DNA from 2 places in the Undibacterium sp. Di26W genome. Region 2 is predicted to be linked to the other one. Evidence: predicted binding sites of a transcription regulator. Region 2 holds the regulator's gene; the other holds the start of a gene.
What was found. Region 2 encodes sigma-54, which starts transcription at its own class of promoters, with help from an activator protein. Its sites were predicted from a motif close to TGGCANGNAANCTGCTTT; they were not measured.
Positions count from the first base shown of each region.

Region 1 (15,731 bases), on a different contig from region 2:
CACCGCGTCCTGCTTTCTGCCAGCTTGCTGAGTTCCGTCAACCTGCTGGCAAGCGCAGCCACGATGCCCGGGCCACAAGCCAGGTCAGAACTAATTGTAACGGGTGCAAAAGTCAGTGCAAAGGTCAGTGCCGAAGCCAGCAGGCAACTTAATGCACTGGCTGAACAGTATTACAACAAGCAGGCGGCCTTTGAGCCCATAGGGGCGTCCTACAATGGTGACACCCGCTTTGACGACGAGCTGCCTATGACCATTGCGCCTGCCGTCAAGGCCAAACAGGTCGCCATGTGGCAAGATGTTGCCAGCCAGTTGGCCAGGATCAATCGCCATGCGCTGACCGCAACCGATGCGGTCACCTATGACTGCCTGGATTTTGAAATCCATGCCAATCTCGCTATCAGCAAGTTTGATAATCAGTTATTGCCACTGAATCAAATGGACAGCCTGCCCGTCACACTGGCGCAATTTGCCTCTGGCCAAAGTGCCCAGCCACTGAAAACCGTCACGCAATACCGGATCTTCCTGCACCGCCTGCAGCAATTGCCACTATGGCTGACACAGGCCACCAGCAATATGCGTGAAGGCATGCAACGCGGCATCGTATTGCCCAAGGCACTGGTGGTCTCTGCCCTGCCGCAATTTGCACAATTGGCGGTAGACAAAGTCGACGATCATGCCTATTACGCCCCCATCAAGAATTTCCCTGCTAACTTTTCAGCGGCAGACAAACAAAGCCTGACCAGGCAATACCGCGTCGCACTCAGCAGCAAGATATTGCCGGCATTGCGCCAGTTCAATCAATTCCTGTCCACTGATTACCTGGCGGGCAGCCGCGCCAGCAGTGGCTGGAGCGCCCTGCCCAATGGCGATGCCTGGTATCGCGCCTGGGTCAAGGACCAGACCACGACCGATATGACGCCGGAACAAATCCACGCCCTGGGCCTGAAAGAAGTGGTGCGCATACAAAGCGAATTTGTTGCCCTGGGACCAAAGCTCGGCTACCAGGGCGACCCGGTTGGTTTGCCTGCCTGGATCGACACCCAACCCCAGTATCGTCCCTACAAGACCGAGGCAGAGGTGCTGGATGGGTATCGCCAGATAGAAAAGCTGGTCAAAGCCAAATTGCCCGCCCTGTTTGACAAGATGCCCAAGGCACCACTGGATATTCGCGCCGAACCTGAAATCAGCCGCCAGACTGCGTCCGACCATTACACCCAACCTGCATTTGATGGTTCCCGTCCGGGTGTTTTCTGGGCGGTCATCAATAATCCGGCCGATTACAGTACGACCGGCATGACCACCCTGTACCTGCATGAAGGTCAGCCTGGTCACCACTTTCACTTAGCAAGATCACAAGAACTGGACATCCCCAAGTTCCGCAAGTTTGGCGGCAATAATGCCTACACCGAAGGCTGGGCCCTGTATGCCGAAACCCTGGGCAAGGAGATGGGCTTGTTTGAAAATGACCCGAATGCCTACCTGGGTCACCTGACCGATGAACTCTTGCGCGCCACCCGTCTGGTGGTGGATACCGGCCTGCATTCCAAGGGCTGGACGCGTGAACAAGCCATTGAATACCAACAGGCGACCCTGGGTTATAGCGAAGCCGCCTCACGTCAGGCGACCGAACGTTATATGGCCTGGCCAGGTCAGGCGCTGAGTTACAAGATAGGTTCACTGAAAATCGTGGAACTGCGCCACAGAGCCAGCGCCGCCCTCGGTGCACGCTTCGATTTGCGACAGTTCCATGACGTCGTTCTCAGTGACGGCACGCTGCCGCTGGCCTTACTGGAAGCCAAGGTGGACAAATGGATAGCCAGCCAAAAGACAAATTGATGCAGATTTGACTTATTTTGCATCGCTTGATTGACCTGCAACACTATCTGAAGCAGAATGAAATGAAATAAACAGGACTTACAAAAACCGCCCCATCTGCGTTGCAGAGGCTAACAGTACGTTCGTACTGCCTTCGTCGCTGCTCCTGGATGGGACAATTTTGTGTAAGTCCTGATCAATTCATTCTTGTTATGATACGTGGGGACAAACTCAAAAGCGGCTGCAACGCCGTATCTCCCTGTCTGGATGGGCAGCAGGTATGCCTACTCTCATGTTTGTTTAATTTGTGCAAAAGACATCTGTGATGAATAAAATCGATGCACTCAACAGCATAGCCGAACAAGCGCAACGCGGAGAACTGGTGTTCCCGACGAATGTGGCGGCTTCTCTCAAGCTTCAACAAACACTGGATGACCCGGATTGCAGTATTGATACGGCCACCAAACTGGTACTGAACGAACCCTTTCTAGCCGCCAGGATGGTGGCCATTGCCAATTCTGCCGCCTATAGCCGCGGCAACGATGTCACCAATGTCAAGGCGGCCATCAACCGGCTGGGGTTTCGTACCTTGCGGGCGGTGGTGGCCTCACTGGTGGTACGACAACTGGCGGGCACCAGCAAGAACAAACAATTGCAGGCCATGACCAGCAAACTGTGGGAACACACTGCCCAGGTCGCCGCCCTGTCTCAGGTGATTGCCCGTCGCATTACCAAGCTCGATCCTGACACCGCCATGTTTGCCGGCATTGTGCATGAAGTGGGTAATTTTTACCTGCTGTCACGGGTGGATGAATATCCATCGCTGATAGAACGCGATCTGCCTGCCCCCGATTCCAGCGCCGATGATTTACCATCCTTCTCGGATACCATCATTGACCGTGAATCGTCCGAAACCCAAATCGGCTCTGCCGTGATACAAAGCCTGAAACTGCCGCAGGCAGTGGTAGAAGCCGTACAAGCCCTGTGGTTTGGCTTGCGTGCCATGCCGCCAGAAACCCTGGGTGACACCCTGTTGCTGGCAAACGAACTGGCCACCACGCATTCACCGATGGACATTCATTCTTACGCCGAAGAATCCGAGCAATGTTCATCCGAAATTGATTTCGTCGTCGGTGACGGCACGCTCAACAGCATACTTGAGGAATCGGAAGAAGAAGTCAAAACCCTGGCCGCCGCCCTGCTGGTCTGAACCAGGCCTCACAAAAAAAGGGAAGGTAGCCATTGCTCCTTCCCTTTTTTATTTGTTAGCACATCAGACCCACATCAAGCCCTGCATCAAGCTCACATCAAGCCCACGTCAAGTCCACCTCAGGCTTTCAGCGCAGCCATAATTTGCTGCAAGGACGATGGATCTTCTATCGTCGTCAAATCCCCGGCATCACGCCCTTCACAGATCGCCTGTATCGAGCGACGTAATAATTTGCCGGACCGGGTCTTCGGCAGCATGCTGACAAAATGCACACGCGCTGGTCGCGCAACACCACCCAGTTGCTTGTCTACCACAGCCATCACTTCTCCTTCCAGGGCGCGCTTTTGTTCTGGCGTTGCGGCCAGTTCAGGATGTTTGAGTATGGCAAAAGCGACCGCCACCTGACCTTTGAGTTTGTCTTCCACACCCACTACTGCCACCTCTGAAATTTGCGGATGGCTGGAAATGCTTTCTTCTATCTCGCGCGTACCCAGACGGTGTCCGGCGACGTTGATGACATCATCGGTACGGCCCAGGATAAAATAATAGCCATCGGCATCCCGGATGCCCCAGTCAAACGTCGAATACAACTGCTCGTGCGCAAAGTTGGCCCAGTAAGTTTGTACGAAGCGCTGGTCATCCCCATACACGGTCTGCATGCACCCGGGCGGCAAAGGCCCCTTGATGGCGACCACACCTTTTTCATTGACACCACATTCCGCACCCGTGTTTTCATTGATGATGCGCACGTCATAACCATACATGGCGATGCCGGGGCTACCCAGACGGGTCGCAGTTTGTTCTATGCCGCGAGCGACCGACAAGATGGGCCAGCCGGTTTCGGTCTGCCAGTAATTGTCGATGATGGGTACGCCCAGCTCACTGGCGATCCAGCTGGATGTGGTTTCATCCAGAGGTTCGCCAGCCAGATACAAAGCTTTCAATGACGACAAATCGTATTTGCGCATCAGCTCAGGCGGATGCTTCTTCAATACCCGCACCGCTGTCGGTGCTGAAAACATGCGCGTGACCTTGTATTTTTCAACGATGCTCCACCAGATGCCCGCATCCGGGCGTATCGGCGTGCCCTCGTACATGATGGTGGCCATGCCGGCGATCAGTGGGCCATAGACGATGTAGGAATGCCCGACCACCCAGCCTATGTCTGAAGTGGCAAAATAGGTTTCCCCCGGCTTGCCGCAGAAAATATGTTTCATCGACGAAGCCAGTGCCACTGCATAACCGCCGACATCGCGCTGCACGCCCTTGGGCTTGCCAGTCGTGCCGGACGTGTACAAGACATAGGACATGGCATTTGAATCCAGCCAGGTGACAGGCACTTGCGCTGCCAGATGTTGCGCCCTGGCCGTCGCATAATCAACATCACGCCCTGCCACCAGTTGCATGGCATCCAAGCCACGGTTCACCAGCAAGACATGTGACGGTTTGTGTTCGGCCAATGTGATCGCTTCATCCAGTAAGGGTTTGTAGGGCACGGCCTTGCCGCCACGCATACCGGCATCTGCCGACACCACCAGCACAGGCTTGGCATCATCAATCCGCGTACCCAGGCTTTTTGAGGCAAAGCCACCAAACACCACGGAATGCACGGCACCGATACGGGCGCAAGCCAGCATGGCAAAGGCGGCTTCGGCGATCATTGGCATGTAGATCAATACCCTGTCACCCTGCTTCACACCCAGTCCCAGCATGATGGCAGCCATGCGTTGCACCTCGGCGTGCAGTTCTGCAAAGCTATAGGTTTTTTCGCTATTGGTTTCGGTAGAAATCGCAATCAGCGCAGGCTGCTCTGCCTGAGTGCCTAACCAGCGGTCCACCGCGTTGTAGCAGAGATTGGTTTCGCCACCGACATACCATTTTGCAAATGGTGGCTTGCTGTGATCCAGCACCCGCTCATAAGGCTTGTGCCAGTCTATCAACTGGGATTCTTTCGCCCAAAACCCTTGCGGGTCCTGTATTGATTCCTGATAAAACGCTGCGTAAGTCATGCTGTCTCCTTCGGTATCACAAACTGTTTTTACCTGCCACCGCAGCGCCGGACATTTATTTTTATTCTTGAACAACAACGCCGGCGCGAGGCCATGCCTGCACTTTGACGTGCATAAAGCTAATCAAATCCGAAATTTTTCAGTTAGTCTCAGTTGCTGGTACGCGTACCCAACCTTCCATGAGAACACGTGCGCTGCGGCTCATGATGGCCTTGGTGACGCTCCATTCGCCATTGACCTGCGTTGCCTCGGCCCCTACCCGCAAAGTGCCGGACGGATGTCCAAAACGCACGGCAGTACGCGCACCGCCACCCGCAGCCAGGTTCACGAGTGTGCCCGGGACGGCGGCGGCTGTGCCTATCGCCACGGCTGCCGTACCCATCATGGCATGATGTAGCTTACCCATGGACAGTGCACGCACCAGCAAATCCACATCCGTGCTCTTTACCTGCTTGCCGCTGGATGACACATAATCGACAGGCCTGGCAACAAACGCCACCTTGGGCGTGTGCTGACGTTGCGCTGCTTCGCTGATATCCTTGATCAGGCCCATGCGCAATGCGCCATGGGCACGTATGGTTTCAAACATGGTCAGGGCCCTGGCATCGCTATTGATGGCGTCCTGCAATTCGGTGCCGGTATAGCCTATCGCGTCTGCATTCACAAAAATGGTAGGGATACCGGCATTGATCATGGTTGCCTTCAGCGTTCCCATTCCCGGCACGTCCAGATCATCGACCAGATTACCGGTCGGGAACATGGAACCCCCTGCGCCGTCTTCATCCGCCGCCGGGTCCATGAATTCCAGTTGCACTTCAGCCGCCGGAAAGGTCACGCCATCCAGTTCAAAATCACCGGTTTCCTGCACTGCCCCATCTGTCATAGGCACATGCGCGATGATGGTCTTGCTGATATTCGCTTGCCAGACGCGTATGGTGGCCATGCCGTTTTGCGGGATACGGTCGGCCCCGACCAGTCCGGCGCTGATGGCGAAGGCACCAACTGCAGCAGACAGGTTGCCGCAATTACCGCTCCAGTCGACGAATGCCTTGTCTATCGATACCTGACCAAACAGGTAATCAACATCATGATCTGGCTTGCTGCTTTGGGACAGGATGACAGTCTTGCTGGTGCTGGATGTGGCACCACCCATACCATCAATCTGTTTGCCATACGGGTCGGGGCTACCGATCACGCGCAGCAGCAAGGCATCCCGTGCTGCACCGGGCTGCTGTGCTGACACAGGCAAATCCTGCAGGCGAAAAAACACGCCCTTGCTGGTGCCGCCGCGCATATACGTCGCCGGGATTTTTATCTGTGGAAGATGGGCCATGTATTTACTCTTTAAAATTTGATTCATGTACCGCGCTCCCCGTCAAAAGGAACGCTTGCAAGCATTCGTGTCAGCAGAACTTATGCCGCCTTGGCAGACTCCAGAAAGTCTTGCGCAAAACGCTGCAAGACACCGCCAGCTTCGTAAATCGACACTTCTTCTGCCGTGTCCAGACGGCAGATCACAGGCACGGCCACAGATTCGCCATTTTTACGGTTGATGATCAGGGTCAGCGTGGTACGTGGCGTGCGCTCACCAATGACATCAAAGGTTTCTGTTCCATCGATGTTCAGCGTCAGGCGGTTGATACCGGGCTGGAATTCCAGCGGCAAGACACCCATGCCCACCAGGTTAGTCCTGTGTATGCGCTCAAAACCTTCAGCAACAATCACTTCCACGCCGGCCAGACGTACACCCTTGGCGGCCCAGTCACGCGAAGAACCCTGGCCATAATCAGCACCGGCTATCACGATCAGCGGCTGCTTGCGTTCCATATAGGTTTCTATGGCTTCCCACATGCGGGTGATTTTGCCTTCGGGTTCGATGCGGGTCAGTGAGCCTGCTTTGACCTTGCCATCCACCACGACCATTTCATTTTTCAGTGTGGGGTTGGCGAAGGTCGCACGTTGCGCTGTCAGGTGATCACCACGGTGGGTGGCGTAAGAATTGAAATCTTCTTCCGGCAAACCCATCTTGGCCAGGTATTCACCGGCGGCACTATCGAGCATGATGGCATTCGACGGTGACAGATGGTCAGTCGTGATGTTGTCGCCCAATACTGCCAGCGCACGCATGCCCTTCATGCTGCGTGCACCTGCCAGGGCGCCTTCCCAATATGGTGGGCGGCGGATGTAGGTGGTTTGTGGACGCCAGTCATACAGGGGGCTGACTTTCTCTCCATCATCTGCCTGTTTGGCAAACATGGGGATGTAGACTTTGCGGAATTGTTCAGGCTTGACGCTGGCTGCCACCACGGCATCAATTTCTGCGTCCGTCGGCCAGATGTCTTTCAGTGTCACTGGTTTGCCCGCTGCATCCAGGCCCAGCACATCTTTCTCGATATCAAAACGGATAGTGCCAGCGATGGCATACGCCACCACCAGCGGCGGCGAAGCGAGGAAGGCTTGTTGTGCATAAGGATGGATACGGCCATCAAAATTGCGGTTACCCGACAGCACTGCCGTTGCATACAGATCACGCTCTATGATTTCTTTCTGGATGACAGGGTCAAGCGCACCCGACATGCCATTGCAGGATGTGCAGGCATAGGCCACTACGCCGAAACCAAGCTGTTCCAGTTCAGGCAGCAATTTGGCTTCTTCCAGATACAGGGTCACGGCCTTGGAGCCAGGGGCGAGTGAACTCTTGACCCAGGGCTTGCGGGTCAGGCCCAGCCTGTTCGCATTCCGGGCCAGCAAACCGGCGGCCACCATATTGCGTGGATTATTGGTGTTGGTGCAACTGGTGATGGCAGCGATGATGACGGCACCATCCGGCATCAATCCTGGTTCGTTTTCAACCGTGCCGCTGATGCCGCGCGCTGCCAGTTCCGAGGTGGGCACGCGCTTGTGCGGATTCGACGGGCCAGCGATATTACGCACGACGGAAGACAAATCAAATTTCAGTACACGTTCATATTCCGCATTCTTCAGCGTATCAGCCCACAAGCCGGTTTCTTTGGCATAGGTTTCTACCAGCTTGACCAGTTCATCGTCACGGCCTGTGAGTTTCAGGTATTTGATGGTTTGTTCGTCGATGTAAAACATGGCGGCAGTAGAACCGAATTCCGGTGCCATATTTGCTATCGTTGCGCGGTCACCCAGGGTCAGGTGGGATGCGCCTTCGCCATAAAATTCCAGGTAGGACGAGACGACTTTTTGATTGCGCAAGAATTCTGTCAATGCCAGTACCGTGTCGGTCGCTGTGATACCTTCCTGTGGCTTGCCGCTCAGTTCAACGCCAATGATGTCTGGCAAACGCATCCACGACGCACGGCCCAGCATGACGCTTTCGGCTTCCAGGCCGCCAACACCAATCGCGATCACACCCAGCGCATCCACCATGGGGGTATGGCTGTCGGTGCCGACCAGGGTATCCGGGTAAGCAACGCCGTCTGTGACCTGTACTACGGGCGACATGCGTTCCAGATTAATCTGGTGCAAGATACCATTGCCTGGCGGGATCACATCGACATTCTTGAATGCCTTCTTGGTCCAGTTGATGAAGTCAAACCTGTCTTCATTGCGCCTGTCTTCAATCGCACGATTTTTATCGAAAGCATCCGGATCAAAACCACCGCACTCGACTGCCAGTGAATGATCAACCACCAGTTGCGTAGGTACGACCGGGTTGACCAGTGCCGGGTCACCACCTTGCAGCGCAATCGCATCGCGCAAACCCGCCAGGTCCACCAGTGCAGTCTGTCCCAGGATGTCATGGCATACCACACGGGCCGGGAACCAGGGAAAATCCAGGTCACGCTTGCGTTCTATGAACTGCCGCAGGGAATCAGTCAGCGTTGCCGGGTCGCAACGACGCACCAGATTTTCTGCCAGTACGCGCGAGGTATAAGGCAGCTTGTCATAGGCACCTGCAACAATTGCATCGACGGCTGCACGCGTATCGAAGTAATCCAGAGTAGTGCCGGGTAGTGGCTTGCGGAATTGAGTATTCATGGCTCGCTATGTTTCAATATTAGTATTCGGAGTTCGGACTGATCCAGTCGGCTATCACGGCAAGTTCAGAGCTGCAATTTGAAGCCTTCATGTGAAGCTGTAAAACCCATGCTTCCATAAAACCGGTGGGCCTGTATGCGTTTTTTATCACTGGTCAGTTGCACCAGCGTGCAAGCACGCTCACGCGCGACTTGTATCGCTTGCTCTATGATCCAGTGACCTATACCCTGCCCGCGCAGATAGCTATCCACCCGCACGCTTTCTATCATGGCGCGGGTAGCCCCTTTCCTGCTCAGGCCGGGGATAAAAGTCAGTTGCAGCATGGCGATGATTTTGCCATCCATGACACCGACCATCAAAAACTGGTTATCATCTTTGTCTATGCGGTCAAAGGCATCGCTATAGCATGGGTCATCCGATCCCACGCCTTCGCGATTCTTGCCCAGATCATCATCGGCGATCAATTCAAGCAGGCGCGGCAAATCCTGCTTCACTGCGCGCCTGGTACTTAGTGTTGATAGGTCAGCCTGGACTTTCATAGTGCAACTCTGCTTAATTGTGTGTCTTATTTGTCTGTCTTATTTGTGTTTCTTGTGTATGTTTCTTATTTGCGTTTATTCAGAGGAACAAACTTCAGATCTTCAGGGCCAACATAATTGGCACTAGGACGAATGATCTTGTTATCGATACGTTGTTCAATGATGTGTGCCGCCCAGCCCGAGGTACGGGCAATCACGAACAGCGGTGTGAACATGGCAGTCGGCACCCCCATCATGTGATAGGACACGGCAGAGAACCAGTCAAGATTGGGGAACATCTTTTTGATATCCCACATCACTGTTTCCAGACGTTCGGCGATATCAAACATTTTCATCGCACCGACATCCTTGGACAGATTGCGTGCCACTTCCTTGATGACCTTGTTGCGCGGATCAGAAATCGTGTACACAGGGTGACCGAAGCCGATCACCACTTCCTTGTTTTCCACACGTTTCTTGATATCGGCTTCTGCTTCGTCAGGATTGTCGTAACGTTTCTGGATTTCAAATGCGACTTCATTCGCACCGCCGTGTTTCGGACCACGCAAGGCACCTATCGCGCCAGTAATGGCAGAATACATATCAGAGCCTGTGCCAGCTACTACCCGGCCAGCAAAGGTGGAGGCATTGAATTCATGCTCCGCATACAGGATCAGGGACGTATGCATGGCTTTTTCCCACAACTCACCTGGTTTTTCACCATGCAGCAAATGCAGGAAATGGCCGCCTATGGAATCGTCATCGGTTTCTGTCTCTATGCGCTTACCATTGTGGCTATAGTGGTACCAGTACAGCAGCATGGACCCCAGCGAAGCCATCAGACGGTCGGCAATATCACGCGCACCCGGAGTATTGTGGTCATCTTTTTCTGGCAGCACGCAACCAAGTACGGATACGCCGGTACGCATTACATCCATGGGGTGCGATGAAGCCGGCAACCATTCCAGTGCCGCTTTCAGATTTGCTGGCAAACCGCGCAGCGCTTTCAGCTTGGCTTTGTAGGCACGCAATTCAGCCGCAGTCGGCAATTTGCCATGCACCAGCAAATGGGCAATTTCTTCAAACTCGCAGGCGTCGGCCACATCCAGAATATCGTAACCACGATAATGCAGGTCGTTGCCGGTTTTGCCCACGGTACACAGGGCCGTGTTACCAGCCGTCACACCAGACAGGGCAACCGATTTCTTGGGTTTGAAAGGAACTGCTTCAGTCATGATTTTTTCTCCATTGTTCATTAGAAGTGCCATTCCCATTTGCTGACTTGATGCAGCACAATAAGGGAACGGACTATATACGTATTATTTGGCCTTTTGCTGTGCGAAAAGAGCATCCAGCTTTTGTTCGAAATCGTGGTAGTTGATGCGCTCATACAATTCCATGCGGGTCTGCATGGTGTCGACTACGTTCTTTTGCGTACCGTCACGGCGTATTGCGCCATACACGTTTTCTGCTGCCTTGTTCATGGCACGGAAAGCCGACAAGGGGTACAGGACCAGGCCCACATCCACGGCAGCCAGTTCTTCGACAGAAAATAATGGGGTGGCACCAAATTCAGTGATATTCGCCAGGATAGGCACTTTGACAGCGCTCGCAAACTGCTTGTACATGGACAGTTCGGTGATCGCTTCCGGGAAAATCATGTCAGCCCCCGCTTCCACGCATGCCAAGGCACGCTCGATGGCAGCGTCCAGACCTTCAACGGCCAGCGCATCGGTACGGGCCATGATGACGAAGTTGTCATCGGTACGGGCATCCACTGCTGCCTTGACCCTGTCTACCATTTCCTGCTTGCTGACGATCTCTTTGCCCGGGCGGTGACCGCAGCGCTTGGCCCCCACCTGGTCTTCAATATGCATGGCCGCAGCGCCAAACTTGATCATGGATTTGACGGTGCGTGCCACATTGAAGGCAGAAGCGCCAAAACCGGTATCCACATCTACCAGCAAAGGCAGGTCGCAGACATCGGTGATGCGGCGTACGTCAGTCAATACATCGTCGAGATTGGAAATACCCAGATCAGGCAAACCCAGGGAACCGGCAGCAACGCCGCCACCGGACAAATAAATCGCCTTGAAACCGGCACGTTTTGCCAGCAAGGCATGATTGGCATTGATAGCCCCCACCACTTGCAGAGGGGATTCTTCCTGCATCGCCTTGCGGAAGGCGGCACCTGCGGAGTATGTACTCATGTGTATGCTTTCAGGTTAATGAACAGATTCTGGCAAGCGTATTGCAATCGGCATGCCACCTCTGGCCACAGACAGCGCAAAGAAGCTGAAACACCGACGAAAATACATGCAAATCAACTACTTACCAGGAAAAAAATGTGAAGCAGAACTTGAGTTCAATAGGTAATGCGGCGCATAATGACGTTTCAAATACAAATTTGAAACAACATTGAAACAAACACTGAAACATTAATTGAAACATGCCTTGAAACACCCAATGAAACAAGCCCCGGGACGATCCGTGGCCAGGCACCAAACATCCGGCCAGACACAAGCACAATGAAACACCCTACACCGCCGCGCGACAACAGCGATAAACCCGTGATCTGGACCGTATCCATTTCCCGCCTGTTCGACATGTTTCGCGACATCATGGTTGAATATGATGGGCGCGCCGATATCGAACCCATACACATGGGTTTTGAAGAAGCGGCGCAATACCTGAAAGAACGCCTGCAAACAGAAAGATGTGATGCCGTCATTGCCGCCGGCTCAAACGGTGCTTACCTGAAAAACCGCCTGCCGGTACCGGTCGTCATCGCCAAGGCCAGCGGCTTTGATGTCATGCAGGCACTGGCCAGAGCGCGCAAGGTGTCGCCCGCCATCGGCCTGATCAATTACCAGGAAACCATGCCAGAACTGGCGGATTTTAAAACCACCTTCGGCTTCCCGCTGGAACAACGTACCTACGTCACCGAAGAAGATGCGCGCGCCCAGATCAGTGAACTGAAAGCCAGTGGCATCAAGGCCATTGTCGGCGCCGGCCTGATCACAGACCTGGCAGAGGAAGCCGGCCTGACGGGCATCTTCATGTATTCGGCGGGGTCGATACGGCAGGCGTTTGACGATGCACTGGAAATCGCCCGCCTGACGCGGCTGGAATCTGCCCGCGGTCGCCAGCATCCAGCGGCGGATGCGCTGCGCGCGCGCCACAACCTGAATGATTTGCGGGGTGATTCGGCCATCATGCAGGCGACACGTAAATCGATCGCCCTGTTCGCCCGATCCCCCGCTACCGTGCTGCTACAAGGCGAAACCGGCACCGGCAAGGAACTGGCGGCCCAGGCCCTGCACCGTGAAAGTACCAGGGCGCGCCAGCCCTTTGTTGCCGTCAATTGTGGTGCCATCGCCGAAAGCCTGCTGGAATCCGAATTATTCGGCTATGAAGAAGGTGCATTTACCGGATCAAAACGGGGTGGTCATGCCGGCCTGTTTGAAACCGCCCATCGCGGCACCGTGTTTCTGGATGAAATTGGTGAAATGCCCCTGGGCTTGCAAACCCGGCTATTGCGGGTGCTGGAAGAACGTGAAGTGATACGCGTTGGCAGCATGCGCCCTATTCCGGTGGATGTACGCATCATCAGCGCCACCCATTGCAATCTGGAAGACCGCATCAAGGAAGGAAAGTTTCGCGCTGACCTGTATTTTCGCCTGGCGGTATTGCGACTACATTTACCCACCCTGCGGGAAAGAACGGACGATCTGCTTCCTCTTGCAGAATGGTTCCTGAAGCATGCCCTGGCTGGTATGGGCACACGCCCGCATGCCAATCTGCATGCAGAAATAAGCTCTTGTGGTTCTTTGCTCCAACATTATGCATGGCCAGGCAATGTAAGAGAACTACGCAATCTGATGGAACGCCTGGCCTTGTTTTTGGCAGCAGAACCCTTACAGGCACTGACGCCGGGCTTTGTCGCAAAAACCTTGCCTGAGCTGGTGATAACCGCTGTCCAGATGGAAGAAACGACAGCGCCAGCCAGCGAAGAATCGCTGGAACAGATCATGCAAAAATTCGACAACAACCGGGAAGCAGTGGCAGATTACCTGGGTATCAGCAGGACCACCTTGTGGCGGCGACTGAAAAATTGAGAATGGCAGCCAAGACACCAAATAAGCTGTGCAAATAGCGCCAGGGGCACATATATTGAACATCTTGACCACTCAATTTCCGGCACGGTAAGGTAAAATGAATTTGAGCTGCAACTCACACTCCATGGGTGCATTTGTCCTGCATAAAAAAATATTATGAAAAAATTACTAATTGTTGATGATAGCAAAGTGTCACGCATGGTCATACGTGCCCATGTGAAGGCAGCCCAGCCTGAGTGGGAAATATTCGAAGCCAGTACTGGTGAAGAAGCCATGAAATCTGTGCAAGAAAACAAGCCAGACTATTGCACCATGGACATCAACATGCCTGGCATGCTGGGAACGGATGCTGCAGAGAAAATTTTGAAAGAGCATCCTCATCTGCGCATTGCCATCTTCTCTGCCAATGTGCAAGATAGCATGCAGACACGCGCCAATTCCATAGGCAGTGTTTTCGTGGCCAAGCCTGTCACTGAAAAATCGATCACCATCGTCCTTAATTATTTCGCGAGCGGTCAATGAACACGCTGACTGAACTTCATCTTGATGCACTAAGTGAAGTTTTTAATGTCGGCGCGGGCAGAGCAGCAGCCAGCCTCAGTGACATCGTTGGCGAAGAAGTCCGTCTTTCGGTTCCTTCAGTAGAAATTCGCAAATCGTCTGAAATTGACGTATCCATCATGGGCATGCAAAGCGACAAGTTTGGTGCCGTCCACCAGACCTTTAGTGGTACGTTTGAAGCTGACGCCATCCTCTTGTTCACCGAAGCCCACGCGCTGGAAATTGTGCGCGACATGATGGGTTCGCAAATCAGCATAGAAGACCTGGCAGAGTTCGAGCAGGAAGCCATGTGCGAGCTGGGTAACATCATACTCAATGCCTGCCTTTCAGCGATGGCAGATATGCTGAATATCCCGCTCAGTTGTTCCCTGCCTGATTATTCGGTCGCCACCACGGAAGAGATTTTCCGACGCGTCAGTAATGACGTTGATCAACCTTATGTCTTGCTGCTGCATATAGACCTGACCATAGAAAGAAGACATTCTGAAGGCCACCTGATTTTCCTGCTCAGTTCAACCTCATTGACTGATTTGGTCACTCAGATAGATCGTTTTCTGGGGGAAACCTGATGGCGCAGTTGTTGTCCACCAGCCCTGTCGCTGTGGAGCAAATCCTGAACTCCATCAGCCTGGGTCTGATATTGGTCGATGCAGAACAGCGTATCTGTCTGTGGAACGGCTGGATAGAAAGACATAGCGGCGTTGCCGCAGAACAGGCGCTGGGCCGCCAGATCTCAGAAGCTTTTGAAGAATTGCCCAGCCGCGCCATCCTCACCGCCATCAGCAATACCCTGAATTACGGCCTGCCGGTGGTCCTGTCGAATGCCCTGCATCGCTCCCCCCTGCCGCTGTTTGACCGCAGTGAACAGGACGATGAAAAAAAGCGCATCCACCAATCCATCACCATTACGCCGCTCAGTGCGGACGATGGCAGCAGGCTATGCCTGATACAGGTCAGCGACTCATCCACATCGATCAAACGCGAAAAAATACTGCGTACCCATTCCGAAGCACTCAAGCGCGAAGCCACCACCGATAGCCTGACCGGCATTTATAACCGCCGCTTCTTTGACGAACATTACAAAATAGCGATGGGTCATGCCGTGCGCAACAATGTGCCGCTATCCATTTTCATGCTGGATATTGACTTCTTCAAGGAATACAACGACAGCTACGGTCATGTGGCCGGTGACAAGACATTGATACAGGTCGCAGCCGCATTGCGCAAACAATTGCTGCGGGCCACCGATGTACTGGCACGTTTTGGTGGCGAAGAATTCATTTTGATGCTGCCGAATATGGCACCCGAATTGGCCATGCAATTTGCCGAAAAACTGCGTACCGCCGTATGGGACCTGAATATACCGCACATCAATTCGCGCGTCGGGGACCGGGTCAGTATCAGCATAGGTTTCAGCAATTACCACAAGCATCCGGATGTGGATCAGCATATGTTGCTGAAATGTGCTGATGCTGCTTTATATGAAGCAAAA
Region 1 covers NZ_JBMPOR010000018.1:18,707-34,437, reverse strand. Annotated here, with positions in the region: gene ACO0LM_RS19340 (DUF885 domain-containing protein) at 1-1,836, shown strand, start outside; gene ACO0LM_RS19335 (HDOD domain-containing protein) at 2,141-3,025, shown strand; gene ACO0LM_RS19330 (propionate--CoA ligase) at 3,145-5,079, opposite strand; gene prpF (2-methylaconitate cis-trans isomerase PrpF) at 5,174-6,367, opposite strand; gene acnD (Fe/S-dependent 2-methylisocitrate dehydratase AcnD) at 6,448-9,042, opposite strand; gene ACO0LM_RS19315 (GNAT family N-acetyltransferase) at 9,108-9,581, opposite strand; gene prpC (bifunctional 2-methylcitrate synthase/citrate synthase) at 9,647-10,795, opposite strand; gene prpB (methylisocitrate lyase) at 10,880-11,770, opposite strand; gene prpR (propionate catabolism operon regulatory protein PrpR) at 12,089-13,678, shown strand; gene ACO0LM_RS19295 (response regulator transcription factor) at 13,835-14,200, shown strand; gene ACO0LM_RS19290 (chemotaxis protein CheC) at 14,197-14,808, shown strand; gene ACO0LM_RS19285 (diguanylate cyclase) at 14,808-15,731, shown strand, end outside.
Region 1: the regulator sigma-54 is predicted to act here: its motif matches at 11,811-11,828, upstream of prpB (methylisocitrate lyase).

Region 2 (15,731 bases):
CGGCGGCGGCAGTCAGCAAGCTGGGTGTGGAAAACGGTTTTCTGAACAATGACAAAGTCAAAATTCAATTGCCTTCGATATTGGAAAAAGCCCGCCCCATCTTGCAGATGACAGGCAAGGGACAACAACTCGATGAACTGGTGGTATCCATGAACCGCGCTGCCGAAGCCGCCGTGCCGATGGCCAAACCCTTGCTGGTGAACGCAGTCAAGTCCATGTCGCTGACTGACGCTAAAAATATCCTGACTGGTGGCGAGACTTCCGTGACAGATTTCTTCAAGGAAAAAACCGCGACTCCTCTGAGTGCCAAATTTTTGCCCATGGTCAAAGGTGTGACGGACAAGGCAGGCTTGTCGGCCAAATACAATAGCATCATGGGACAGGCACAGAAATTCGGTGCCGTTTCCCAGCAAGAAGCGACGGTAGAAGGCTATGTCACCCAGAAAGCCATGGATGGCCTGTTCCTGATGATTGCCGAAGAAGAAAAAGCCATACGCAAGGACCCGATTGGTGCAGGCAGCAAGGCGATCAGCAAAGTGTTCAGTTTGCTCAAGTAATCGACTGCCTGCTGATGTTGCTGAGGCTTATGTTGCTTACGCAATAGACATGCAATGAATAGATGAAAGAAATTCACCTGATGCATGAAAAAAATTCTTTAACCAAGAATTTTTTCACGAAAGAAAGCCGTTCAAAAAATGCAACAGCGCCCGGCAAGCCTTGCTACATAAGGCTTGCCGGGGGATGCTGAATTTTATTCCGCAGCGACTGGCGGTTTGATGCCCGGATGTTGCGTAGTTTTACTTAAGTAGCGTAATTTTCAACATGTTGATCACTTCCTGCTAACTTGGCACGGTAATTCATTAATTCCGTTTTTGAACTACCAACCAAAAAATAATTCAGGAGACCAGCATGTCCTATAAAATCCAATCCCTAGTTGCGTCCGCGTTGTTGAGCTGGGTGGCTGTTGCCCATGCAGCAGACCCGATCAAAATCGGCGTTGCCGGCCCATTTACCGGTGGCTCTGCACCAATGGGTGTATCGATGCGTGACGGCGTCAGACTGGCTGTCAGCGAAATCAATGCCAAAGGCGGTGTCCTTGGCCGTCAGTTGCAATTGATAGAGCGCGATGACGAAGCCAAAAATGAGCGTGGTGTACAGGTTGCACAAGAGCTTATCAATAAAGAAAAAGTATCTGCTACTGTCGGTTATATCAACACTGGTGTGGCACTTGCTTCCCAGCGCTTTTATCAGGAAGCCAAAATCCCGGTATTGAATAATGTGGCGACAGGCAGCATAGTCACCAAGCAATTTCTCGCGCCTGAACACAAGGACAACTACATTTTCCGTACCGCCGCCAGTGACACCATACAGTCGGCAATGATTGTTGACGAAGCCATTACTAAAAACAAATTCACAAAAGTCGCCATCCTTGCGGACTCCACCAATTATGGCCAGCTTGGCCGTGAAGACCTGGAAAAAGTATTGAACGCAAAAGGCATCAAGCCAGTCGCGGTAGAAAAATTCAATATCAAAGATGTGGACATGACGGCTCAGTTGCTAAAGGCCAAACAAGGCGGTGCGCAAGTTATCCTGACCTATGGTATCGGCCCTGAACTGGCGCAGATTGCCAACGGCATGGAAAAACTCGGCTGGAAAGTGCCGATGATAGGTAGCTGGACACTGTCCATGGGTAACTTCCTCGACAATGCCGGTAAGAATGGCGATGGCGCGATGATGCCGCAAACTTTTATTCAAGACCCGAATACAGCTAAGCGCAAAGCCTTTATCGAAGCTTACCAAAAGGCATATAAATTGGAACGCATGCCGTCTGCCGTTTCTGCAGCGCAGGGCTATGATTCGATTTATCTGCTGGCAGCGGCATTCAAACAGGCTGGCAGTACAGATGGGGTGAAAGTGCGTGAAGCGCTGGAAAACCTGAATGAAAAAGTCGAAGGTGTGGTTACCACTTACAACAAACCTTTCACGCATGATGATCATGAAGCCATCAAGCCAGGCATTCCTGTCATGGGTGAAGCCAAGGGTGGTCATATTGTTCTTGCCAAATAAGGCATAGGCGCACTCTGTAGCTAAATGGTCAGTTCCACTCCGGGGCTGGCCTTTTTTTCAGTCTGTCAGTTTGTACACTGGCCCGGGTTGATCCCGGGCCGGCTGGCGAACTGCACTCCATTGGATGGAAAAAATGGAAATCTTACTTCAACTTGTTTTCAGCGGTATTGCCCTGGGGATGATCTACGCGGTCATCGCCTTTGGCTACCAGCTGACATTTGCCACATCAGGCACGCTCAATTTCGGTCAGGGTGAAGCGTTGATGCTGGGGGCCCTGGTTGGTCTCAGCGTAGTTGGCAACGTGCACGGTGGCCCGTATATGAATTACTGGCTGATGATACCCATTGTCATCGTTTTCGGTGCCTTGCAGGGTATGTTTGTGGAATGGATAGGTGTACGTCCCGCCATCAAGATCAAATCCGAATTTGGCTGGATCATGTCCACCATTGCGCTTGCCATTATTTTTAAAAATGTCGCAGAAAATATCTGGGGTAAGGACGACCTGACCTTTCCTTCGCCTTTGTCGGCAGCACCGTTCCAGATATTTGGCGCCAATGTACAACTGATGCAAGTGGTAGTGGTACTGGGGGCGCTGGCAATGATGTTGGCGGTGGAATTTTTCAATCGCAAATCCATCTACGGCAAGGCAGTAGTCGCTACCTCGAATGACAGGGACGCTGCCGGCCTGATGGGTATCAATACCAGCATGGTCATTACCTTTTCCTACGCATTGTCATCGGCTACAGCGGCTTTTGCCGGTGTGCTGGTCGCACCGCTGACACTGACTGGTGCCACCATGGGTTCCGCCCTTGGCCTGAAGGCATTTGCGGTGGCGATTATCGGTGGTTTGACATCTGGTGTTGGCGCTATCGTTGGTGGACTGATATTGGGCATTGCGGAAACCACGACCGGTTTTTATATCTCGACTGGGTACAAGGAAGTGCCTGGCCTGGTATTGCTGTTGCTGGTATTGGCGATCAAACCGGCAGGTCTGTTCGGCAAAGCTGCCATCAAGAAAGTATGAGGCCTTATCATGAATAAAAAGACCCTGCTCGTTTCTATTGTCGGGATTGCTGCACTGGGTCTGTTCCCGGTTGTCATGCACAATCCTTACTATCTGCACCTGGTTGAAACCATACTCATCTATGCCATCTTATTGTTTGGTCTCGATATTGTGGTTGGTTATACCGGCCAGGTATCACTCGGCCACGCCGGCCTGTTTGGCATAGGTTCCTATACTACCGGTGTGTTGGTGTTTAAACTGGGTTTGCCATTCCTGGTGGCTGTGCCCTGCAGTATCGCCGTGGCAGCGCTGTTTGGTGCCTTGCTGGCCCTGCCTGCATTGCGCGTGACCGGCCCTTACCTGGCCATGGTGACATTGGCGTTTGGTACCATCATCACCATCCTGATCAATGAGATGACTTTCCTGACCGAAGGCCCCATGGGCATCAAGCTGACCAAGCCTGTGGTGTTCGGCCACAAGTTCACCGAGGTGGAATATTACTACGTCGTCGCGGCGATGATGGTGCTGGCGCTGATTGTGGTCCATCGTATTTTGCGCTCACACCTGGGCCGGGCATTTCAGGCTTTGCGTGACAGTCCGATTGCTTCTGACTGTATGGGGGTGTCGGTGTATCGCTACAAGGTAATTGCCTTCGTCATCAGCGCTGCTCTTGCGGGGCTGGCGGGAAGTTTGTATGCGTATTCAGAAGAATATATTTCACCGAATACCTATAACTTTGAACTGACCATCATGTTCTTGCTGGCAGTTATCATGGGGGGGCGTAAAACGCGTAGCGGTGCCTTGCTGGGTGCCCTGATCGTGGTCATGCTGCCATCGCTGCTGGCTGACATCGAACTGTTCCGCAAAATCGCCAGCGTGGCCGCTGTCATTGCGGTGCTTGCAGGTGGTGCAGCGATTGCCAAGCAGCGCAAGACCGTACGCGAAATGCTGGTGCCGGTAGGTGCAACGGTGGCCATGGCCCTGTTTTCCTACAAGCTGGAAAACATTACAGACTGGCGTTTGACCATTTTTGGTTTGATGACCCTGTTCGTCGTGTATTACCTGCAGGATGGCATCGTCGGGTTCGCCAACAGCCTGCTAGGGAAAGGCGCACGCCATGTGGAACTGGATGCTGCCACAGTCAAAGCCAGTCACGATCTGGCCATCATGAAGGCCAGTGAAGCCAGGGTCGGTGTTTTGCTGACTGCCAGAAAAGTGCTGATGCAGTTTGGTGGCTTGAAGGCATTGAACCAGGTTGACCTGCAAATTACCAAAGGCACGGTGCATGGCCTGATTGGCCCGAACGGTTCTGGCAAGAGCACCATGATGAATGTGCTGACCGGTATCTATCAACCCACCGACGGTGTGGTGGAATTTGGTGGTCATGTCATATCCGGCAATACCCCTTCGGCAATTGCGCTTGGCGGCGTGGCCCGTACTTTCCAGAACGTGCAGTTGTTTGGTGAAATGACCGCGACTGAAAATATCCTGGTTGGTCTGCACAATACCTTCCGCAGCAACGTGCTGGATGTCATGCTGAATACGCCGCGTTATCAGCGTGAAGAACGTCAGGCCCGCGAGCGCGCTGCCAGCCTGCTGCATTTTGTCGGCCTTGCTGACCTGGCAAATGAAGAGGCGCGCAATCTGCCTTATGGCAAACAGCGTTTGCTGGAAATAGGACGTGCTCTCGGCTTGAATCCGCAATTGCTATTGCTGGATGAACCTGCTGCCGGCCTGACCGCGCCTGATATCAAGGAACTGATAGCCATCATTCACAAAATACGTGAACACGGCATTACCATCATCCTGATTGAACATCATATGGATGTGGTCATGTCGATCTGCGATATCGTGACCGTGCTTGATTTCGGCCAGAAAATCGCTGAAGGCAAACCGGCTGCCGTACAGGCTGACCCCAAAGTGATAGAAGCTTATCTTGGTGGCAGTGTGTCAGATACCGCCGACATCGTCGCTGCATAAGGAGAACATCATGTTGAGCATTTCAAATTTACATGCAGCTTATGGCAAGGTCGAAGTCTTGCATGGCATTTCTCTGGAAGTACCTAAGGGAAAGGTAGTGACCCTGATAGGATCAAACGGCGCCGGAAAAACCACGACCATGCGCGCCATTTCTGGCATGCTGAAACCGAAAGAAGGTTCTGTTGTGTTGGCCGGCAAGGATGTGACAGGGATGGATTCTCACAAGATCGCACGTGCTGGCCTGGCCCATTCACCGGAAGGTCGGCGCGTATTTGCCACCATGTCGGTGACCGACAATCTGTTGCTGGGTGCCTTCCCGCGTTTTACCCGTAGCCGCCCGCGTGGCGACATAGAAACTGACCTGCAAAAAGCCATGGACTTGTTCCCGCGTTTGAAAGAACGTCGTAATCAGTTGGCCGGTACCCTGTCTGGTGGTGAACAGCAGATGCTGGCGATGGCCAGGGCGGTGATGCTGAATCCGGATGTCGTCCTGCTGGATGAACCTTCCATGGGGCTGGCACCGATACTGGTGGATGAAGTCTTTCGCATTATCGTGCGGCTGAAAGAGCAGGGCATTACCATGCTGCTGGTGGAACAATTTGCCGCGGCCGCTTTGGCGGTGGCAGATTATGGTTATGTGCTGGAAAACGGGCGCATTTCAGTTCATGGGCCAGCAGCCAATCTACAAAATGATCCGGCTGTGAAAGCGGCTTATCTGGGTGGTGGCGCGCATCATTGATGCGATAACAATCAGTTGGACATTAGATGGACAAAAGGGAGGCATTGCTTCCCTTTTTAATTTGGCCTGATATTCTGTCTGACTTGTTTTATCTAGTCTTTCAAGTGTCGCAAAGGATGCGCATGAGCTGGCCATGCTTCTGCGAAGAAGCCTGTCACTTGTTCCGTCGTCACCTCCGTCAGCGTACCGGGTGACCAGCGTGGCGTATTGTCTTTGTCAACGACTAGCGCACGCACACCTTCCAGCACTTCGCCGTGTTTGAAGCAATGGCGCACCATGTTTCTTTCCATGCGCAGGCAATCGGATACGGTCATGCTGGCGCTGCGTCGTAGTTGTTCCAGCGTGACGGACATCAGTAAGGGGGAACGTTTTTGCATGATGGCAAATGCTTGCTGTGCAAAATCAGATGCATCTTGCTGCAAGTTGTTGCTGATCTTGATTGCGCTGTTTCCGCTGAACAGGGCATCAATACTTGATCTGTTTGCTGCCAGCTTGCCGGTGCCAGGGAGTGCCTGATCTGCAAAAGGAGCAGCAAATTCGCGGATTGCCGCTCGCACATCCGTGGCGGTATTTTGCCCCAGAAGATGCATCAAGGCGGGCAGTTCTGATGTCGGTATAAATACATCGGCCAGCCCTGCATACAATGCATCTGCTGCGTTGATCATTTCACCGGTCAAGCCCAAGTAGGTACCGATTTGCCCCGGTGCACGCGACAGGAAATAACCTCCCCCCACGTCCGGGAACAGGCCGATATTCACTTCCGGCATCGCCATCTTGGTACGTTCCGTGACAATGCGCAGACGGCAGTCATTGCCTGCCTGGGCAATGCCCATACCACCACCCATGACTACTCCATTCATCAGCGCGATATAGGGCTTGGGGTAAAAATGGATTAAATGATTTAATGCATATTCTTCAGTAAAAAAGTCTTCCAACAGGGCAGAGTCTCCCATTGGTGTCGCGGTACCCACGTCATAAAAGAAACGTATATCGCCCCCTGCACAAAAAGCCTTTTCGCTACTGCCGTGAATGAACACAGCACGTACATTTACATCGTCTTGCCAACCCAGCAAAGTCGTGGTGAGCGCACGCACCATCTCCAGCGACAATGAGTTCAGCGCCTTGGGCCGGTCCAGGGTGATATAGCCTATGTTGTTCTTGACAGAAGTGAGGACAAATTCGCTCATGGTGATTGGCTATGCAGTAGAGAATGAAGCTGCTATTTTAGCTTTGTCAGCGATGCACGTCACGGGATGTATAAGTATATGAGGAAACAGTGCAAGTAAAGGATGCTCCTTGCAGTTGCAGTTGCAGTTGCAGTTGCAGTTGCAGTTGCAGTTGCAGTTGCAGTTGCAGTTGCAGTTGCAGTTGCAGTTGCAGTTGCAGTTGCAGTTGCAGTTGGGTTTGACTTTGGGGTTGTTTTTGAATTTAACAATTCCGATGTGTCGACGCCGTTTGTGCGGTACAGAAAATGGAAATAGAAGAGCCGATGTCTGAGCGTAGCGAGTTTCGGATCTTCCCATTTTTTGTACCGCACAAACGGGAACCCCGCAGGGGCGACGACGCCTCGGTCGCCTTCTTTTGCTTCCTTTTCTTGGCGAAGCAAGAAAAGGGAGTAGCTGCCGGGCTACCCCCGGCTGGCAATCTTAAATACTGTGGGTAAGTACATAAAAGCTACACACGTAAAGCATGCAGACCTGACATTAAATCAGACCACGGTATGCCAAATGTTGCTAGATTGCCTGCCCGCTATATTCCTGCCTACGTAGGAATGGCAGTAATACCTGTACAGCCTGTCAGAGGGCAATCAATTTAGCGATTGAATATATGATTTATTTCAGAACCATTCATCCAACAAAAAAGGACGCTTTTCGCGTCCTTGTTTTGGATACCCGCAACCCGAAGGCAGGGGTGGTGAGTCTTATGAAGCCGATGCCGGATCAGGAATATGCTTGATGGCGTCGTGCTGATGGTTTTGTATTTTGTCTTTGTGCTTGATGACCTGGCGATCCAGTTTGTCTACCAGTGTATCGATCGCTGCATACAGATCATGCGCCAGACTTTCTACATGAATATCTTTGCCACTGATATGCAGATTAATGTCGGCTTTGTGTCGTTTTTCCTTTTCCCGGAGCTTGTCCACCGTCAGGATGACGGCGATATCAATGACCTGGTCGAAATGTCGCCTGATACGTTCTAGTTTGGTATGTACATATTCACGAATTGCAGGAGTTACTTCGACGTGATGTCCACTGATGGTGAGATTCATACTGTGCTCCTATAGTGATGTTGCTTGCTGTAACGATAAGCTCATTGCTGTCTTATTGCCTTGAGCTAAATCATATATAGCAATTCAAACCGTGATTACAAGGACTTGCTTACAAAGATTTACGCAAACTCACTGGGGGGATTTTTAGGGCTTCACGGTATTTGGCAACTGTCCGTCGGGCAATTACCATGCCCTGTTCACCCAGCATGTCTGCAATTTTGCTATCAGAGAGTGGGCTTTTCTGGTCTTCTGCTCCTATCAACTGCTTGATGAGTGCGCGTATCGCGGTGGAAGATGCTTCTCCCCCTGTTTCCGTCGCGACATGGCTGCCGAAAAAGTATTTCAACTCAAACATGCCGTGAGGGGTCAGCATGTATTTTTGAGTTGTTACACGTGAGATAGTGCTCTCGTGTAATCCTAGTGTATCAGCAATTTCGCGCAAAACAAGGGGGCGCATGGCGACAGCACCGTGTGTGAAAAAATTACGTTGCCTTTCAACTATCGCTTGTGCAACGCGCAAAATGGTGTCGAAACGTTGCCGCATGTTCTTGATGAGCCAGCGCGCCTCTTGTAGCTGTGAGCCGAGTCCGCCTTCCCCCCGGTTTTGCTTCATGATGTTGGCATACATGCTACTAACCCGCAATTTGGGCATGACATCCTGATTCAGCGTGACTTGCCAGCCATTGCCTGATTTTTTGACGATGACGTCTGGCACCACATAATCCGATTCATCGACTGCAAAGTCGATACCCGGACGGGGCTTGCACAGTCTGATGACAGTTTGTGCGTCGCGCAAATCTTCATCGTCGCAGTCGAGAATTTTCTTGAGTTTGGTGAAATCTCTTTGTGCAAATAAAGTCAGTTGCGTTTCGACAATCTGCAAGGCCAGCCTGCGTGTCACGAAAGCAATTTTAGGCAGGCGTTTGATTTGCAGGGCCAGGCATTCAGAAGGTGTGCGAGCGCCCACACCGGCTGGGTCGAAGCTCTGCAGCATGTTCAGGGCAAATGCCAGCTCTTCTGGCTCCACGCACAATTCCAGTGGCAGGCTGGCATGGATTTCATCCAGGGTTTCTGTCAGGTAGCCATTGTTGTCAATGGCATCAATCATCAACTCGACCAGGGCGCGGTCACGCAGCTCGCGCAGGTTAAGGCGCATTTGTTCCTGCAGATGTTCACGCAGGGTGATGTGGGCAGCACCCAGTTGCGGGCGACCATCTTCATCATCGCTGCTTTTGCTGCCATGATGCACGTCATCAAAACTCCAGTCCTCTTCACTGGCGCTGAGGGCTTCGTTACTGACGGCGCTATCGGCATCACCCTGAACTTCCGTAGTACTGTTGCTTTCTTCGCGGGATGCAGGGGCTTCCATACCTGCATCGGCGGCGGTGCTGCTGGTATTGATGGCACCATCGGCCAACAGGCGCACGGCATGGTCCAGCGGATCATCCACACGCTCCAGCATGGGATTTTCGATGAGCAGGGTTTCCAGCTCCTGGTGCAATTCCAATGTGGACAATTGCAGCAAGCGTATAGATTGCTGCAATTGAGGCGTCAATGCCAGATGCTGGGACGTGCGTAGTTGCAGGCTTTGTTTCATGATGATTCCCGTCACATCCGGAAATGTTCTCCCAGATAGACGCGACGCACGGATTCATTTTGTATGATGTCGTCTGGCTTGCCGCTGGCCAGTACAGCGCCTTGATTGATGATGTAGGCGTGATCGCAGATGCCCAGGGTTTCACGCACGTTGTGGTCGGTAATCAGCACGCCGATACCGCGCTCCTTGAGGAAGCGCACAATACGCTGGATTTCAATCACGGCTATCGGGTCAACACCGGCAAAGGGTTCATCCAGCAAGACGAAGCGCGGATTAGTGGCGAGGGCGCGGGCAATTTCTACCCGCCGGCGTTCGCCGCCTGATAGTGACAGCGCCTGATTTTCCCTGATCTTTTCAATCTGCAAATCGGCCAGCAAGGCATTGAGTCTTTTGACAATGGATTTTTCTGAAAGAAATTTTCCATTGGCATCTTTTTGCAATTCCAGCACGGCGCGGATATTGTCTTCTACCGTCAGCTTGCGAAATACGGACGCTTCCTGCGGCAGGTAGGACAAACCCAGCACGGCTCTCTGGTGTATCGGCAGTTGTGAGATATTGACGGCGTCGATCGTGATATCGCCGGCGTCAGATGGCACCAGGCCAACGATCATGTAGAAGGAGGTGGTTTTGCCGGCACCATTCGGGCCCAGCAAACCAACCACTTCACCGCTTTTCACTTCCAGCGAGACGTCGCGCACCACCTGGCGCGCACCGTAGCGTTTTTGCAATCCCTTGACGATCAAGGTACTAGGCGTGGCAGTCATTTAATTGGTCTGTTTGGGTTGCAGGGTGATTTTGACGCGGCCAGCACCGTCTACATGCTGGCCCGTGGTTGAATTGGTACCGACAGCGATATCATTTTTACTGTCATAGGACAGGTATTCCCCTTCCTGTTCCTGGGTGACTTTCTTGCCTTCCAGATAGCGGATCTTGGCTTTGGAGATGAACTTGACGATTTCTGTCGTCTGATTGTATTCAGCGCGATCGGCTTCGCCTTCTACCCACAGATCCGGGCCGCCATCCCGTTTTTGCCGGAAGCTTATTTTTTTGCTGACTCCGCCGGTCAGCACGACAAACTCGTCACCGTTCGGGGCTTCGGTGACGACGGCTTTTTCTGAATTGACGATCAGGGTGCCGCGCACCAGTTGCACGCCTTTGGACAAGACGCGTACGCTGTTTTTTCCGTCTATTTCAGAATAACCGGCTTCTATGACTGTTTCTTTGAGGCTGTCAGCTTTTTCTGCACTTGCAGGCGTGTGCACTAATGCAAAACAGGCCAGTCCCAGGCATGGGCCAAGGGAGCGTGTCAATTTCATATTTTTCATTGGCAAATATCGCTTTCTCTATTTGGATGGTGTGGAGGGAGCATATTCACGTTTTTTCAAGTGAATACGCACCTTGCTCAGCAGGGCCAGATGCTGGGTGGAATTGTTGGCCTCCATGCCGATGGCTGTGGTGTCCACTTTTCCTGTTTTGACGGTGACGTGTTTGTCGGTTTTGACAATATCATCGTCGGGTAATAACAATAGATAATCGGTTTCCAGTCGCATGAATTGCGAGCTGAGGCCTTCTGGCCTTTCCATGCTGACATTGTCATACAGGCGCACCTCATCGTGTTCACGCTTGGGTGTGATCACCATGGATTTTTGTGATACAACGGCCAGGTCAGCCAGCAAATGCAAAGGTGGGCGATCAACATCAAAGCTATTGATTTGCGGACGCTGAATTTCTATATTGTCATTGCGTGGCAGATGTATCAGGCGTTCGCCAGTGATATGGTAATTCGCCTTGCCATTATTCGACAAACGGATGAAATTGAATTTTTCTACATAGTAATCCGGTGCCGAGCGTGCCGATGTACGGTTCTGTTCATCATTCGCATTGCGGCGTATGACTTCCATCACCCAGATGGTACCCAGGGTAATGACGCCCAGCAGTATCACTGCCAGCCAGATGCGAAAGCGGTCTATGGTCATATGATGTTTCATGACAGGTATGCCTCAATTGCCTGTTCATATCTGCCCTGGGCGCGCAAGATGAAGTCGCAGACTTCGCGCGCTGCCCCCTTGCCGCCGCCGGCAGTGGTGACGTAGTGCACTCTTTGCCTGACTTCGGCGTGGGCATTCGGTACGCTGGCAGAAAAGCCGCAGCGTGTCAGTATCGGCAAATCGATGATGTCGTCACCGATGAAGCCGCAGACATCAGCAGACAGACCCAGTTCGGCGATCAGTTGCAGGAAGGCTGATTTTTTGTCGTGTATGCCCTGGCGCACGTGGGTGATGCCAAGGTCGCCGGCGCGCTTGCCGACGATCGCCGATTGCCTGGCGCTGATGATGGCCGTGGCTATACCTGCCTGTTGCAACAGTTTGATGCCCTGGCCATCCAGTACATTGAAGGTCTTCATCATTTCGCCTTCAGGGCCGAAATGCAGGCTGCCATCGGTAAGAATGCCATCCACGTCAAATATCATGAGCTGGATATTGCTTGCATTCTGGGCTGCAGTTTGTTTCGCCATTTCCATCAGATTACCTTGGCCCGTGTCAGGTCATGAATATGCAGGGCACCAACCAGTTTTCCCTGGTCGTCAGCCACCAGCAACTGGTTGATGCGATAAGTTTCCATAATTTCCACCGCTTCTACAGCCAGTTGTTCTGGCCGTATGCGGCGCGGACTGCCATGCATGACTTCGGCAATCTGCAACTGGGTAAAGTCGCGTGTGCCATCCATCAGGCGGCGCAGATCACCGTCGGTGAAGATGCCGACGATATACTGGTCTTTATCCACCACGGCGGTCATCGCCATGCCTTTTTTGGTGATTTCCAGCAGCGCGGTTTTCAGCCTGGTATCCGGTGTCACTTGCGGGATGGCGTCGCCGGTTCGCATAACATCCCTGACGTGGGTCAGCAGGCGACGGCCAAGCGAACCGCCAGGGTGGGAACGGGCAAAGTCTTCTTCTCGAAAGCCGCGTGCATCCAGTACGGCAACTGCCAGTGCATCACCCAGTGCCAGTGTCACCGTGGTGCTGGCGGTTGGTGCCAGGTTCAGCGGGCAGGCTTCTTTTGCTACATGCAGGTTCAGGTGCACATCTGCCAGTTTGCCCAGGCTGGATTCCGGGTTGCCGGTCATGGCGATCAGTTTGACCCCCAGGCGCTTGATGATGGGCAGGATGGACATCAGTTCAGATGCTTCACCAGAATAGGAGATGGCAATAAATACATCTTGGGATGTCACCATGCCAAGATCGCCATGTGCAGCTTCTGCCGGGTGGACGAAAAAGGAAGGGGTGCCGGTAGAGGCAAAAGTGGCAGCAATTTTGCGGGCGATATGGCCGGACTTGCCTATGCCAGAGACGACCACGCGTCCGTGGCAAGCTAACAACATATACACGGCTTCCGAGAAGCCGGCGGCATCACCGTTACCCAGGCGTTTTTGCAATGCAAGCAGGGCATCGGCTTCGATTTGCAGGGTTTCGCATGCCAGTTTCAAGGCACGCTGCGTGGCTTCAGCCGTACGCACAGGTGCAGCATGGCCGTGGGAAGATAGGGCATTGAATTCGTTCATGCCCGCAGTATAAACGAAATCTGCAAAGCAAGAACTCTGCCAGTTGTAACGTAGTGAATATTGTTTGCCTTAAGGCAGGTTTCAGACGCGATAAATCGGCAATAATAGGAGACATGACAGGTCTAGACACTACATTATTATTGCTGGCAGCCGCCGTAATGGGCGTGGTCGGTTTCCGCATGCTGCAACTGCCGCCCATGCTGGGTTACCTGGTAGTTGGTATTTTAATTGGCCCATATGGCCTGGGTGTGGCGGAAGAAAGTGCCGTCACCCATGAGCTGGCGGAATTCGGCGTGGTTTTCCTGATGTTTTCCATAGGACTGGAATTTTCCCTGTCCAAACTGATGGCCATGCGCAAGGCGGTATTTGGCCTGGGCATGGCGCAGGTGCTGGTGACCATATTGACCAGCATGCTGTTTGGCTGGATCGCCAGTCGCTGGCTACCGCCCTTATTCAGGATCAGTTGGGAAGCTTCGTTTGCCCTTGGCGGCGCGCTGGCCATGTCTTCCACCGCGATTGTGTCCAAAATGCTCACGGAGCGGCTGGAGCTGGAAAGCCTGCACGGGCGGCAAATCATCAGCGTTTTGTTATTTCAGGATCTGGCTGTTGTCCCCTTGTTAATCCTGGTGCCAGCGCTGGCATCAAAGTCCCCTGACCTGGTAAAAACCCTGGCGCTGGCCAGTGGTAAAGCCGTGGTGGTCTTGGTATTGCTGCTGGTGGTCGGGCAAAAAATCATGCGTACCTGGTTCAGCATCGTGGTCAAGCGGCGTTCGCAAGAACTGTTCATGCTGAATCTCTTGCTGATTACCCTGGGTGCCGCCTGGCTGACGGAGAAGGCCGGCTTGTCCATGGCGCTGGGTGCGTTTGTGGCAGGCATGCTGATTTCAGAAACCGAATACCGGCATCAGGTGGAAGAAGATATCAAACCCTTTCGCGATGTGTTGCTGGGGCTGTTCTTCATCACCATCGGCATGCTGCTGAATGTGCGTCTGGTGATCGAACATTTCTGGCTGGTCCTGTTGTTATTGACTGGCCCGGTATTATTGAAACTGATACTCATTGCTGCGTTGGCCAGGATATTTGGCAATTCCACCAGTGTTGCCTTACGTACCGGCCTGGGTTTGGCGCAGGCCGGCGAATTCGGTTTTGTTTTGCTGAACCAGGCCGGAGGCTTGCAACTGGTTGACCCCTTGCTGGTGCAATTGATACTGGCATCGATGGTGCTTTCCATGCTGGCCTCACCCTTTATCCTGGCCAAATCGGATGTCATCGTCATGAAATTCTCGGCCAATGAATGGATGATGCAATCCCTGGCCTTGACCCAGATTGCGGCCCGCACCATGACTACCAAGAAGCATGTGATCATTGCCGGCTTTGGTCGTAGTGGCCAGAGCCTGGCGCGTATCCTGGCAGAAGAAAATATTGATTATCATGCGCTTGATCTGGACCCCGACCGTATCCGTGAAGCACAGGCTGCCGGTGCCAACGTGTCCTATGGCGATGCGGCGCGGCGCGAGAGTCTGCTGGCGGCGGGTGTCAACCGTGCAGCGGCATTGGTGGTGACGTATACCAGCACGGCATCGGCCTTGAAGATCTTGCATTTCGTGAATGAAATGAATCCTAGTTTGCCGGTCATCGTGCGTAGCCATGATGATGTCGATCTGGAAAAACTCAGGGCTGCCGGTGCCACCGAAGTAGTGCCGGAATTGATGGAGGGTAGTCTGATGCTGGCCTCCCATGCCCTGGTCATGCTGGGCGTACCCCTGCGTCGCGTGGTGCACAGGGTGCAGGCAGCCCGCGAGGCGCGGTATGAATCCCTGCGCGGTTTTTTCCATGGCGCCAGTGATGCGGCTGACAGTCCGGAAAACATGCAGATACGTTTGCACACCATATTCCTGACCGAACGTGCCAAGGCTCTGGGACAACATCTGGCAGACTTGAAGCTGGGTGAACTGGGGGTGGACATCCAGGCCATACGGCGCGGCAAGACCAGGCTGGATCACGAGGATGAAATCGTTTTACAGAATGGCGACGTGGTGGTGGTCAGAGGAACTTCCGAAGCAGTCGCAAGAGCAGAGCAGCGGCTGTTAAAATAGCGGGTTATTTTTCAATTTGAAGGACATGCTTGATGTTAAATCCATCAGAGTACATAAAAGAACATATCCGCACCGTGGAAAACTGGCCACAGGAAGGCGTGATGTTCCGCGACATTACCCCTCTGTTGCAAAATCCCAAAGTATTTCGTGTGCTGATTGATATGTTTGTGCATCGCTACATGGACGAAAAGCTAGACGTCGTGGCTGGCCTGGACGCGCGCGGTTTCATTATCGGCTCTGTGCTGGCGTATGAACTGAACCTGGGTTTTGTGCCTATCCGCAAGAAGGGCAAGCTACCTTTCCATACTGTTTCCGAACAATATGAGCTGGAATACGGTAGTGCCACGGTGGAATTGCATTCTGACGCCTGTAAAAAAGGCGACCGCGTGGTCCTCATTGATGACCTGATCGCTACCGGT
Region 2 covers NZ_JBMPOR010000017.1:45,479-61,209, forward strand. Annotated here, with positions in the region: gene ACO0LM_RS18805 (DUF4197 domain-containing protein) at 1-557, shown strand, start outside; gene ACO0LM_RS18810 (ABC transporter substrate-binding protein) at 910-2,067, shown strand; gene ACO0LM_RS18815 (branched-chain amino acid ABC transporter permease) at 2,201-3,091, shown strand; gene ACO0LM_RS18820 (ABC transporter permease subunit) at 3,101-5,050, shown strand; gene ACO0LM_RS18825 (ABC transporter ATP-binding protein) at 5,061-5,789, shown strand; gene ACO0LM_RS18830 (enoyl-CoA hydratase/isomerase family protein) at 5,882-6,976, opposite strand; gene ACO0LM_RS18835 (hypothetical protein) at 7,079-7,270, shown strand; gene hpf (ribosome hibernation-promoting factor, HPF/YfiA family) at 7,711-8,058, opposite strand; gene ACO0LM_RS18845 (RNA polymerase factor sigma-54) at 8,168-9,655, opposite strand; gene lptB (LPS export ABC transporter ATP-binding protein) at 9,667-10,419, opposite strand; gene lptA (lipopolysaccharide transport periplasmic protein LptA) at 10,420-10,971, opposite strand; gene lptC (LPS export ABC transporter periplasmic protein LptC) at 10,999-11,643, opposite strand; gene ACO0LM_RS18865 (KdsC family phosphatase) at 11,640-12,170, opposite strand; gene ACO0LM_RS18870 (KpsF/GutQ family sugar-phosphate isomerase) at 12,176-13,216, opposite strand; gene ACO0LM_RS18875 (monovalent cation:proton antiporter-2 (CPA2) family protein) at 13,330-15,312, shown strand; gene ACO0LM_RS18880 (adenine phosphoribosyltransferase) at 15,345-15,731, shown strand, end outside.